Regions from separate parts of the Micromonospora sp. CNZ286 genome, predicted to be linked through region 3. Evidence: riboswitches for the same ligand, from Rfam matches in the RefSeq annotation. Region 3 holds a riboswitch; each other region holds the start of a gene.
What was found. A riboswitch is a leader RNA that binds a small molecule or an ion and turns the genes downstream of it on or off. The one in region 3 is predicted to bind cyclic di-AMP.
Positions count from the first base shown of each region.

Region 1: it holds a riboswitch for cyclic di-AMP, as region 3 does, so the genes downstream of both, FHX31_RS08955 (C39 family peptidase) here and FHX31_RS05300 (coiled-coil domain-containing protein) in region 3, are expected to answer to the same signal.
Region 2: it holds a riboswitch for cyclic di-AMP, as region 3 does, so the genes downstream of both, FHX31_RS20380 (C39 family peptidase) here and FHX31_RS05300 (coiled-coil domain-containing protein) in region 3, are expected to answer to the same signal.
Region 4: it holds a riboswitch for cyclic di-AMP, as region 3 does, so the genes downstream of both, FHX31_RS13335 (LysM peptidoglycan-binding domain-containing protein) here and FHX31_RS05300 (coiled-coil domain-containing protein) in region 3, are expected to answer to the same signal.

Region 1 is NZ_JACHIZ010000001.1:1,938,919-1,942,117, forward strand. It holds gene FHX31_RS08950 (copper resistance CopC/CopD family protein) at 1-637, opposite strand, end outside; cyclic di-AMP (ydaO/yuaA leader) riboswitch at 1,632-1,772, shown strand; gene FHX31_RS08955 (C39 family peptidase) at 1,982-2,782, shown strand.
Region 2 is NZ_JACHIZ010000001.1:4,680,631-4,683,829, forward strand. It holds gene FHX31_RS20375 (alpha/beta fold hydrolase) at 1-499, opposite strand, end outside; gene FHX31_RS20380 (C39 family peptidase) at 884-1,726, opposite strand; cyclic di-AMP (ydaO/yuaA leader) riboswitch at 1,931-2,073, opposite strand; gene FHX31_RS20385 (hypothetical protein) at 2,382-3,146, opposite strand.
Region 3 is NZ_JACHIZ010000001.1:1,101,094-1,104,292, reverse strand. It holds gene FHX31_RS05310 (HelD family protein) at 1-199, shown strand, start outside; gene FHX31_RS05305 (cation diffusion facilitator family transporter) at 304-1,218, shown strand; cyclic di-AMP (ydaO/yuaA leader) riboswitch at 1,363-1,493, shown strand; gene FHX31_RS05300 (coiled-coil domain-containing protein) at 1,498-2,571, shown strand; gene FHX31_RS05295 (SRPBCC family protein) at 2,597-3,109, opposite strand; gene FHX31_RS05290 (STAS domain-containing protein) at 3,153-3,199, opposite strand, start outside.
Region 4 is NZ_JACHIZ010000001.1:2,968,180-2,971,378, forward strand. It holds gene FHX31_RS13330 (LLM class flavin-dependent oxidoreductase) at 1-1,230, opposite strand, end outside; cyclic di-AMP (ydaO/yuaA leader) riboswitch at 1,401-1,546, shown strand; gene FHX31_RS13335 (LysM peptidoglycan-binding domain-containing protein) at 1,545-2,204, shown strand; gene FHX31_RS13340 (YbaB/EbfC family nucleoid-associated protein) at 2,393-2,842, shown strand; gene FHX31_RS13345 (M4 family metallopeptidase) at 2,941-3,199, opposite strand, start outside.

The DNA of each region.
Region 1 (3,199 bases), 840 kb from region 3:
AGATCTGCACCACCCGGATGTCACTGCGTGTGCCGACCAGTGTGGTCAACGCGAAGACAAGACCACCGACACCGAGCAGGATCGCCCCGTAGGAAAGCCAACGCCCGACGGCGCCGACAAACCGCACCGGCGCCTGTTCCGCGTCGGCGGTGTGGCCAACAGCGTGTCCTCCCGCGTGTGCCGACGGCGAAGCCGGGGGCACACCTGGCCCACCATGGCCGGCATGTCCGTGCGGGCTGGCTGTTGCCTGGGGTTTAGCGGCCGTTCCGGGCGTCGGGGGAGGCGAGGCCACCGTAAACGTGATGACACCCGTCAGGGGGTGGGCGTCCGGGGCCGCGACGCTCCATCGCAGCTTGAACGTGCCGGTGGTCAGGCGAGCGGTCGGGTGGACCAGCCACGTTCGGCCTCCGTCGGGCGTGTGGCTGGCGGCCGGTAGGCCGATGCCGTTGCCGTCGGAAAGCTTGAATCCCGCTCCTGTGGGCGTGCCGGCGGCGCTGAGCGTCAGCCGGATTTCCTGGACGGCGCCGTCGATCCGCGCGCCGTCGGCCGGAACGGCCCGGAGCAGCTTGAAATGTGCGGCCGCAGGGGAAGCGAACCCGAGGGCCACGATGAGGGCGGGAAACAGCGCCAGCCACACCCGAATTGCCCAGCGCGCGGCGCGACGTGCTGGCGACTGAGGACATGCGAGACCCGGCGATGCAGCAAGCAAGGTCAGGCCGCCCGGCGACGCCGCTGGAAAGGCACTGTTGATCCTTCCGCCAAGGAGGCGCGGGCCGGTGCCCACACATCGCTCCCACGTGGTGCGGTCGCCATCCTAGGTCAACTACTACCCGCCCTTAGTAGGGGCGGGTCAGCTTCGACGATCCAGAAAGTCAGGTTGGGGGAGAGCGCCAGCATGGTGGCATCGCCGACTCGCAACGGCGACGGACTGCGCCGGGAGTGGTGCGAGGCATTGCCGCGGTCCCGGTCGGCCGTGGTCGGGTCGCTCTGTGGCCCCGCGGTGACGGATTTTGAAGCGGGCCACCGCGATCAGCGCGACGATCATGCTCTCGTACGCGGTTCCCACTTGCTTCGCGCGGCGCGCGCCCAACCGTCGGCAGGGCGGCGATCCGGCCTTACGCCGCCCGCCGGGATTGGGTTGATTTTCGTCGAAGCCACGTCGACATTCGAACGTCGAGCTACCCGCGGTCTGCGCGGGCTGACTGCCGGGTGTCACGAGCGCCGCCAACTTCATCTCCATGAACGCCTGTGCGGTAACGGGGAGCTCGCACTGACTTGTGTCTGCGCGCGGCCTCGGCCCGTACCACCACTACCGCCGCTGCTGCCGGCCCGGGTTTGCTGAATTGTGACTGAAATTGGTGTGGGGCTACGTACGGCCGCCCAGGAAACGGCCATTCGGGTGAGTATGCGGCGATCGGCCAAGCAATTGAGCGCCAACAGCATTCCGATGTCCGGTTACGTCCCGAGGGTTCCGCTATAACTGCTCGTCCCATTGAGTGGCATGAGTAACTGGAGGTTCCGATCAGAGTAGCGATGTTCGAGGCTTATGCAGGTGGGAGCCCTTGGCATACGACGTACCCACCGGTAATGTCGGCGCGTCCGGTGCGGTTTCCGATCGCAAGTGGCGACGCCGCTCCGACCCGCCTAATCGTGATCTCATGAACCGGGGACCCAGGCAACACCGGGGTGAATCCGCGAGCCACGGCCCGCGGTAGGGCGTACTTCCCGCCCGAATCCGTCAGCTAACCCGGTAGGCGGCCACGGAAGGAGTGCCAGCCTCGTGCGAAACACCTCCCGATACTCCCCACGCCTCCACGGCATCGCGGTGCCGACACTCGCCTGACTGTGAGTCCCGGCAACTGCCCCCCAGCCCGGCCCACCGGGCGCTCCCCATCCCCGCGGCACCCCGCCCAGTCACAACGTGCGTGAGTTCCTCCGCGCGTCGGGCCGGCCTGTGCCGCTCCAGCCCGTGGAGGAACACATGAAGCACCACATGAAGCGTCAGCTGCGGCGTCTTGTGACCGAGCGCCCGTACAAGATCATCGCCGGCTCCGCCGCGGCGCTCGTGCTCGCCAGCGGCGTCGGCACGGCGCTGGCCGCCACCGATCACAACGCGCCCGTCCGCCAGGGGAACACCGCCGCCGGGCTGGCTCCGCGGCTCGGTGATGTCGCCACCCGCGGCGAGGCTCGCGTCGCCGCCGAGCCGTCGCCGTCAGCGAAGGACAGGGCCACGACCGACCCGGACGTGACCAAGAAGGCGAGGCCGAAGCCTCCGTCGACCAAGGTCCTCGACCACACCTACGAGGCGCAGACTGCCTACTGGAACTGCGGCCCGGCCGCTGTGCGCAACGCGCTCAGCGCGAGCGGCGTCGAGACCACCCAGGACGCGATGGTCGCCCCGCTGAACGCTGGCGAGAACGGCACCAACTCGGCGGAGGACACCACTCGCGGGCTCAACCAGATGGTCAAGGGCAACCCGTACCGGACGCACATGATCCCGGGCCAGGCCGCGACGCCGGCGCAGATCGACCAGCTCCAGGCCGACGTGGTCACCGCCATCACCGACGGCCGTGCCGTGGTCGCCAACACCGTCGGCTCCGCGACCGATACAGACGGCGGCTGGCACTCCTTCCCCGGCGGCCACTACATCGCCGTGGTCGGATATAAGGACGACGGCCGGACGGTGCGGATCGCCGACTCCGCCGACCCGAACATGGCCGCCTACTGGATGACCACCATCGACCTGGCGAACTGGATGGCCACCCGCGGCTACTCCGCCTGATCCCATCTCCGGCCCTCGGGCACCGGCTCGTTCGAGCCGGTGCCCGTCGCCTTTCGGTTCGCGCCCAGTAGCAGGCAGGACGGCACGTCGTGCGCCCTCTGGTATGGCTCAGCCGATCATCTTGTGCGGTCAGGTTAGGTGCCGCCCGACGCGGCGGGCAGGGGCGAACACGTACAGGTCCAGCATGCCGGGTGGGTTGGCCAGGCCGGGGCCGCCGGCGCGAAATCCGAACCAGCCCCTCTGTGGACTTTGGTGCGTCACCGATAACGGCATGACGCCGACACGGGAAACTCCATAGTGCCGCTCGCTGCTATAGGATTACGGCATGAGCACCCATGCTGAGCATGGGTGCCGTGACTTTGTGTCCGAATCCCTCGGACACAACATCTCCACATATTGATCATGGGTTGAACGGGC
Region 2 (3,199 bases), 3.6 Mb from region 3:
GCCGCAGCCCCGCCTCCACCACCGGATGGTCCGGGGCGAACAGCCCGGCGAGCCCGGACACGCGCAGGTAGCGGCGGGCCGCCTCGTCACGGGTGGCGAACCAGGTGACCGGCCGGGCGGCCAGTTCCGCCGACTTCGCCAGCTCGGCCGGGGACCAGACCGCCTTGATGCCGAGCCCCACCACCGCGTCGACCGGAAGCCCTCGCTGCCGGGCCGCGAGCGCCAGCGCCACCACCCCGCCGAGCGAGTGCCCGAGCAGCACCAGCCGGTCCTCGGGGCCGAGCCGGACCGGGCCGAGCCCGTCGACCACGCGCTGGGCCAGGGCCTCGAACGAGTAGCCGTCGAGCGGCGGCGACCAGCCGTGACCCGCCAGGTCGGGGGCGAGCCAGCGGCCGGGCCAGCGGCGTTCCAGCAGCGGCGCCCAGGGCAGCCACACCTCGCCTGTGGCACCCATGCCGTGCAGGAGAATCAGGTGCCGCTTCCCCGTCGCATCGCCCATTGGCGCAGTCTGCCACCGCCCGCCCCGGACACGCGAGACCGAACCCGCCGACCCGCCCCACCCTCGCCCCGGCTCGCCCACACCCCGCCCCCGGTCCGCCCTCGCCCCCGCGCGCGGCCCTCGCCCCGCGCCGTCCTCGCCCCTGGCGCCCCCTCGCCCCGGCTCCGGCCGCCCACACTCCCCCCACCGTCGATCTTGGAGTTGTGGCACCTTCCATAGCGGGCGAGCCAGACAAACTGGGCGCCACAAGTCCAAGATCGGCGCGCCAAGGCGGCGTGAGGGCCGCGCCAGGGCCGGGCGGGGCGGGGACGGGGGCGAGGGAGGGCGGGACAGGGAAGGCCGGCACCCCGGGGTGGGGTGCCGGCCTTCGGGTGTGCGGGACGGTCAGGCGGAGTAGCCGCGGCTGGCGATCCAGTGCGCCAGGTCGATCGTGGTGATCCAGTACGAGGGCAGCGACGGGTCGGCCGAGTCGGCGATCCGTACGGTCCGGCCGTCGTCCTTGTAGCCGACCACCGCGACGTAGTGGCCACCAGGGAACGAGTGCCAGCCGCCGTTGGTGTCGGTGGCCGTACCGGCGACGTTCGCGACGACCCCGCGGCCGTTGCTGATCGCCTCGACCACGTCGGCCTGGAGGCGGTCCATCTGGGCCGGGGTGGCCGAGCCGGGAATCATGCGGGTCCGGTACGGGTTGCCCTTGACCTGCTGGTTGAGCACACGGGTGGTGTCCTCGGCCGAGTTGGTGCCCATCTCGGTGGTGCCGAGGGGGCCGGCGAGCGCGTCCTGGCTGCGCTCGATGCCGGCGGCGCTGAGCGCGTTGCGCACGGCGGCCGGGCCGCAGTAGAAGTAGTTGATCTGCGCCTGGTAGTCGTAGTCGAGCGACTTGCTCGACGGCGGCTTCGGCTTGGCCTTGGGCGTGGTGTCCGGGTCGGCAGCGGCCTTCGCGGACGGGGAGGCGCTCGGCGACGCGCTGGGCGTGGCGGAGGCGCTGGGCGATGCCTGCGGTACGGCGATGCGGGCCTCGCTGCGGCTGGCGGGCTGCTCGCCGAGGCGGGCGGCGCCGAGGTCGGCGACCGCGGCGGTGTTCTCCTGGACCGGGGCGTCGTCACCGGCGGTGGCGACGGTGCCGGCGCCGGCGGCCAGCACGAGCGCGGCGGCCGATCCGGCGATGATCTGGTACGGGCGTTCGGTGACGATCCGTCGCAGCTGACGCTTCAGGTGGTGCTTCACGAAATCCTCCACGGGGCGTGAGCGGCACACGCCGGCCCGGCACGCGGAGGAACTCACACGTGCTGGCGGGGCCGGATGGCCGGGGGATCGGGAACGCCCGTGATGCCGGGCGCCCAGAGGGCGGTTGCCGGTCGCGCGTCAGGCGCGCGCGGGCACCGCTTCGCCGTGGAGGCGGGGGGACGATCGAGGGGTGGGCACGCGGGGTACTCCTTCCGTGGCCGCCGACCGGGTTAGCTGACGGATTCGGGCGGGAAGTACGCCCTACCGCGGGCCGTGGGCTCGCGGATTCACCCCGATGGTGCTCATGGGTCCCCGGTTCGTGGAACACGATTAGGCGGGTCGGTGCGGCGTCGCCGTCGGCGATCGATTACCGCATCGGACGCGCCGACACTACCGGTGGGTATGCCCCCTGCCAAGCGCTCCCACCTGCGTAAACGTGATCCGTGGTAACGGATTTCGGAACACCCGGTTACTGACTTCACTCAATGGGACAAGCAGTTTCGACGGCGCCCGGTGGCGGAAAGCGGACAGACGGCGACCACCCGGCCGGCAATCGCGATACTCGATGACCCGTTCTGCGCCCGGCGCCCGTTTCGGTGAACCGGGTGACCGGGCTCACCACGTTCCGGGTAACGATTCGGTCGAGACGGCCGTCTCAGCCGACCCGGGCCGGGCGCCAGCGGGCGTTACGGACCGTCGCGGGCACCGGCTGGGCGCTCGCCATCGCGCTCCGGTACGCCGGGGCGGGCCGCAGCGCCACGGTGGCCGCGTACGCCTCGGCGGCGAGTGTCCGGGCGGCCTCGGCGGCCAGTTCCGCGTCCCGCCAGGCCGCCCGCTCCCGCGCGGCGGCGCTCTCCCATCCGGCCCGGCGCCCGTCCCTGACGGTGCGGGCCAGCACGATCTCCTGCTCGGCCGGGTGCCGGCGCGGATCCCACCCGTTGCGGCGCGCCAGCACGTCGGCGAGCTGACGGGCGGTCAGGTCGCCCCGCCAGTGCGCCGTCATGGCGGCGTGGCGCAGCCAGCGCTCACGGGCCGCGTACTCCGCAGGGGTTCGTGGCGTGCGGGGCGCGGCCAGCGCGGCGGCGCCGGCGAGGCGGCGGGCGGCGGCGTCCGCCTCGTCGTACGCGGTCCAGGCCCGGTCCGCCTCGTCCTGCGCGGCCAGCCACTGCTCCCGGCGGCGACGGGCCGTCTGGGCAGCCCCGGCGGCGGCAACCGCCACCTCCTCGGCGTACCGGATCAGGTCGTCGCGGCGGGCGGCGTCGGCGTCGGGCGGCTCGGGTGCGGTCTCCGGCGCGGGGTTGCGTTCGGGCCGGGCGACGAGCGCGGCGAGCAGGCCCAAGGCGAGCAGCAGGAGGAAGGACCAGATGGCGGCGGCCTCGGGCACGGAGGTGAGGAAGTGGTACAGAGCGGTCTGCGACATGGTCGGCACCTCACGGGAAGGACCTGGCGGGAGGACCCGCACGACCTCGCCGG
Region 3 (3,199 bases):
GGTGGCCGGCTGGCTGGGCGGGCTCGGCGCGGGCCGCCTCCAGGTGGTGACCAGCCTCCAGGCCAAGGGCATGGAGTACGACGGCGTGGTGCTGGTGGCGCCGAGCGAGATCCGGGCCGACCCCGGCTCGGGTGTCCGCACGCTCTACGTGGCGCTGTCCCGGGCCACCCAGCGTCTCACCACGCTCGACCCCTCCTGACGGACACCCGACCGTGACCCGGCTGTCACCCATCGTTCAGTTGCATACATAGCGATGTGAACATACATTGGGCCTGGCCGGTACGGGGCAGGAAGGGTGTTGGCGTGGGCGCAGGTCATGACCACAGCGGCGCGGTGACCAACGCGGCGCACCGCCACCGGGGCCGCCTCTGGGCCGCCTTCGCGCTGCTCGCCGCCCTGATGGTGGTCGAGGCGGTGGCCGCCTTCACGACCGGCTCGCTGGCGCTGCTCTCCGACGCCGGGCACATGTTCACCGACGTCCTCGGCATCGGCATGGCCCTCGCGGCGATCACCGCGACCCGCCGCGCCGGCACCGACCCGCAGCGCACGTTCGGGCTCTACCGGCTGGAGGTGCTCGCCGCCCTCGCCAACGCCGTTCTGCTCGGCGCCGTCGCCATCTACGTCCTGGTCGAGGCGGTACGCCGGTTCGGCGAGCCGCCGGAGGTGCTGGCCGGCCCGATGCTCGTGGTGGCGGTGCTCGGCCTGCTCGCCAACATCGTCGCGTTCGCGCTGCTGCGCGCCGGGTCGAAGGAGAGCATCAACCTGCGCGGGGCGTACCTGGAGGTGCTCGGCGACCTGCTCGGCTCGCTCGGCGTGATCGCCGCCGCGCTGGTCATCGCGGCGACCGACTGGTGGTGGGCGGACCCGCTGGTCGCCGTCGGCATCGGCGTGTTCATCCTGCCGCGCACCTGGCGGCTCGGCCGGGCCGCGCTGCGCATCCTGGTGCAGGCCGCGCCGGAGCACCTGCAGGTCACCGCCGTGCACGACCGGCTGGCCGCCGTACCGGGCGTGGCCGAGGTGCACGACCTGCACGTCTGGACGCTCACCTCGGGCATGGAGGTGGCCTCGGCGCACCTGACCACCGATCCGGGCGTGGACCCGGGCGTGGTGCTGGCCGCCGCGCGGGCCGCCCTGCACGAGGACTTCTCCATCGATCACGCCACGTTGCAGGTCGAACCCGGAGCGTCGGCCGGAGTGTGCGGACAGACCGAGTGGTGATTAGGACACACTTAAATCACTGTGGCTAATGTAGTCTTATGCCGGTTTTGCCCCGCCTAGTGGCACTGCTCCACGGAGCCGTGCCCGGGCAGCGCCGGTAGTCTCGGTCGCGGCCGCACCCGCGGGCGCCACCCGGCCCCGGTGGGGCGGCCGTCGCCTAATCGTCCGCAGGGACGAGCCGGGGAACCACGTACGTGGGGTGCATCCGCGTCAGCGGTAGGGATCTTCCGTCCCGAACCCGTCAGCTAACCCGGTCGGCGTTGACGGAAGGACGTGTGAATGCCCCCAGTGGCACCTGTACGACGGACGGCCGCCCGGTTGGCGGCCCTGCTCGTCGCGACGCTGACCCTCGGCGTCGCGACCGTTCCGGTCTCCCCCGCCTCGGCGGCGCCGGCGACCGGCCTGCTCGCCGCAGCGCCCGGCGACGACGAGGGTGGCACGCCCGAACTGCGTGCCCAGCTCGACGCGGCCAGCAAGGGCTGGCTGGAGGCGAAAGCCGCGCTGAACCGGTCGGTGAGCCGCCAGAAGCAGCTGAACGAACAACTCAAGACGGTCGGCGCCGAGCTGGCCGTACGCGACGCCAAGGTCGGCGAGATCGCCGCCGTGGCGTACCGCAACGGCCGTCTGGGGACCGCCGGGGCGCTGCTCGGCAGCAGCAGCCCGGAGGGCTTCATGGACCGGGCCGCCGCGCTGGAGCAGGTCGCCGCGCACGAGGACCGTACGCTGCGCGACCTGATCACCACCCGGGACGAGGCCACCCGCACCCGCGCCCAGCTCGACGGAGAGATCCGCGAGCAGCGCAAGCAGGTGACGGTGATGGCCAAGCGCAAGGAGCAGGCCGAGCGCGCCCTGGAGGTGGCGAACGACCGGGCCTCGCGCAGCAGCAGCGGCGGTGGCAGCGTCCAGGGCACCTCCAGCAAGAACGCGAAGCCGGCACCGCGCAACTCGGACGGCTCCTGGCCGTCGGAGTCGTGCAGCGTCAACGACCCGACCCCGGCGAACGGCTGCATCACCCCGCGCACGCTGCACGCGCTGCAACAGGCCAAGGCGGCGGGCTTCACCCGGTACGTCTCGTGCCACCGGCCCAGCGGCTCTGGTGAGCACCCGAAGGGGCGGGCCTGTGACTTCGCCGCGCAGAAGAACGGCTTCGGCGGCGTGGCCACCGGCGGTGACCGGACGTACGGCAACAACCTGGCCGCGTACTTCGTGCGCAACGCCGACCCGCTCGCCGTGCTCTACGTGATCTGGTTCAAGCAGATCTGGCTGCCCAGCAGCGGGTGGAAGTCGTACAGCGGCGGCAACGGCGACCCGTCCAGCGACCACACCAACCACGTGCACCTGTCGGTGTACTGAGCGCGCCCCGAGAGGGCCGGCCGGATCAGGCCGGCCGGCCCTCCAGGGTCGCTCCGAGACGAGCCGCCAGGCCCAGGTGAGCCGCCCGGGCCTGGCGGAACGCGTACCCGAACAGTGGCGCCGGAGCGGTGAGCGTGATCTCCACGTCGATGCGTACCGTGCCGTCCGGCTCGTCGCGCAGCCGGGTGTGGTTGCGGACCGTCGTCGCGGGCTGCTGACGCGCCACTGTGACGACCTCGTCCTCGCCGGCGATCAGCACGTCCGCCTGGTACGTGACCGGGAAGTGCAGCGGGCCGAGTTGCAGCCGGTCGGTGATCGCGTAGCTGGCCAGCGCGCCCGGCCGGGCCGGCAGCTTCCGGACCCGGACGATCAGCGGATGCAGCTCGCCCTGGCGACTCAGGTCACCCAGTAGCGCCACCGCTTCGGCCCGGGTGCACCGGGCCTGCACGGTGTAGCTGAAGCTGTCGCTGCTCTGCAAGCGGGCCCCCTCGCCGTCGTGCGTCGCGACGATCGTCCCGTACCGACGCCGGACTGGCAACGGGTAGAAGGTCCCCTGGCAGCAGGGGGTGTGAACGGCGCGCTCAGGCGCCGGGCAGCACCTCGGGGGTGTCGTCGGCGAACCACGGCT
Region 4 (3,199 bases), 1.9 Mb from region 3:
GTTGTTCTGCCGCATGGTCATCTCGTTGAGCGCGGCCCGCGCCCGGCCCGGCGAGACCGAGCCCTGCTTGACCTGTTCCAGCAGGTCGCGCACCTGGGCCAGCTCCTGGCGCAGATGGTCGTGCACGTCCACCAGGTGCTGCCCGGCGGCCTGTCCCCGGGCCGGGTAGACGTGTCCGGCCGGCGGCGGCGGAGCGCTCGGGCGGGTGGACTCGTCCCACGGGCGGCGCGCGCTCAGGCGTACCCCCGGGTCGGGGGTGGGGGTGACGCCGAGCATGCTCGGGCCGCCGGCGGTGGTCGGCTCGTCGGCGGCCTCCCGGGCGCCGCCGGCGGGCGTGGCGCGCTCGGCGGCGACCAGCTCCCGGACCGCGGGCGCCACCTCCTGGCCGAAGATCTGGATCGCGCGCGGCTCGTCGCTGCCGAGGATGAACGTGGTGATGCCGTGCTCCAGAGTGAGCCCGGCCAGTTCCTCCACCCACTGCTCCGGCGGCCCGGTCAGGAAACCGGCCGACGAGCGGGCGAACGCGCCGGTCACGTTGAGCATGCGGCGGATCGCGGCCGGGTCGCGCCCGGCGGCCTGGGCGCCCTCGTCCACGAGCGCGTTCAGGGCGGGCAGCTCGTCGGGGCCCTTGGGCAGGTACGACAGGGACGGCAGCCAGCCGTCCGCGGCGCGGCCCACCAGGCGCAGCATGCGCGGCTTGTAGGCGCCGACCCAGATGCCGACCGGATGCGCGGGCACCGGGCCGCGCTTGGCGCCGACCACCCGGTAGTGCTCGCCGTCGACACGGATCATGCCGCGGCTGCCGGTGTCCCAGACCTCGCGGATCACCCGGATCGCCTCGTCGAGGGCGTCGACGGCGGCGCCGGGGGACAGGCGCCGCCCGCCCGCCGCCTCGATCGCGTCCCAGAACGCGCCCGCGCCGAGTCCCAGCTCGACCCGGCCGCCGGTGAGCAGGTCCAGGCTGGCGACGCTGCGGGCCAGCACCACCGGCTGGCGCAGCGGCAGGTTGAGTACGTTGCCGGCCAGGCGGATGCGCTCGGTGGCGGCGCCCACGTAGGACATCAGCGTCCAGGTGTCCAGGAAGCCCGGCTGGTACGGGTGGTCCTGGAACGTGACCAGGTCCAGCCCGACCTGCTCGCAGAGCCGGGCGAGCGCCACCACCTGGTCGGGCTGCCCGGCGGCGGGGGTGAGGAAGCCGCCGAAGGTCAGCTCGTGTCCGTGATCGGTCATCCGTCCGCCCTCCCGTGATCTTGCCTGGCCCTGCCACCGTAGCGCCGCCGCCGGTAGCCCGGCCGGGTGAAGAGCATCACAAGAAGTGGATGATCGTCACAAATCGCTCCTAGCGTCGGTTTCGTTCGCAGACGCGGACACCGCGGGCCGGAAACGCCAAATCCCGCCGCCGTCCCCGGTAACCGAACCTCGCGCGGGAGCGGGGGAACCACACGTTCCACGGTGCATCGTCACCTCGGGGTGAAGCCGCCACCGGCGGCCGGGCTCCTCGGCCCGAACCCGACAGCTCACCTCGTCGGCGTGGAGGAATCCACATGGCAACTGAATACTCAGCCCGAAGCCGCCGTACCGCTCTCGGGGCGGTTCTGGCCGGCGCCGCCGTCGGCGCCGCGACCCTCTTCGGCCCGGCCGCCCCGGCCAGCGCGGGCGTCAACTGGGACGCGGTCGCGCGCTGCGAGTCAGGCGGCAACTGGAAGATCAACACCGGCAACGGCTACTACGGCGGGCTCCAGTTCTCCCGCGCCACCTGGAACGGCTACGGCGGCAAGAAGTACGCCGCCCGCGCCGACCTGGCCAGCCGGTCCGAGCAGATCGCCGTCGCGGAGAAGGTGCGGCGCGGCCAGGGCATCGGCGCGTGGCCGGTCTGCGGCAAGAAGGGCGGCTCGGCGAGCGCGGCGACCCGGTCCGAGCGGGCCACCACAAAGGCGGCCCCGAAGCGGGCCGCCACGCGCGAGGCCGCGCCGGAGCGGGCGGCCACCCGCAGGGCCGCGCCGGAGCGCGCCACGACGACAGTGGCGCCGCAGCCGTCGTCCGGCGCCGGGACGTACCTGGTCCGGCGTGGGGACACGCTGTCGGAGATCGCCGTGACGCAGCGCGTCGACGGCGGCTGGCGCGCCCTGCACGAGCGCAACCGCGCAGTGGTCGGCGACGACCCCGGCCTGATCTTCCCCGGTCAGCGGCTGCGGCTGCGCTGACAGCGGTCCGAGAACGCCCGGCCGGGGCGACCCGGCCGGGCGTCCGCCCCGTCCGCGACACGCCGCGTCGACGGTGTCCGGCCTGCTCCCGGCGTCCGGGAGACGGTCCGCGACGGCGGTGACCGCGATTCGTCGGAGCCGGTTGCTAGTGTCACGATGCTCGGCTAAGACGTGAAGAAAGCGCGGATATGACCAACGACCCGTTCTCGGCGGCCGCGAGCATCGACGAGCTGCTGACCCGCACGCAGCAGGCGCTCACCGCGATGCGCTCCCGGGCGTCGGCGCACGCCGACGGCGAGCCCGGCGACCTGCTGCGCGCCGAGGGCACGGCCGCCGGCGGCCGGGTCCGCGCGGTCGCCGTCCAGGGTGGCCGGCTGGATTCCGTGACGATCGACCCGGAACTGGCCGGCGAGCCCTTCGACGTCCTCTGCGGACACTTCGTCACCGCCGCCAACGCCGCGCTGTCCGAGCTGGACGCCCGGGTCAGCGCGTCGGCGCGGGCCGACGCCGACGCGCTCGCCGCCCGGCTCGGCAGCATGGGCGACCAGGCCGAGCTGTTCGGCCGCGCGATGCACGAGGCGGCCGCGCGGATCCACCGCGACCGCGGCACCGCGTCCCAGGGCGCGCGCCGGGCCTGACACGGCGAAACGGCCGGCCTGACACGGCGGGACGCCGGGCCTGACACGGCGAGGCGGCCGGCCGCCGGGAGGACGACGACCGGCCGCGCACGCCACGGTCAGCTCAGGGTGACCGCGGTGTCGTCGACGACGAAGGACGTCTGCAACGAGCTGTCCTCCACGCCGCTGAACGAGATGGTCGCCGTGGTGCCTGCGAGCGACGAGATGTCGAAGGACCGCTGCACGTAGCCGGTGGCCTTGTTCAGGTTGGAGTACGTGGCCAGCGTGGTGCTGCCCGCCTTGACGGTGAGCTTGTCGTACGCGGTGCTGGTGGTCGACTCCGCGCTGTCGATGTGCAGCCAGAAGCTCAACGTCGCC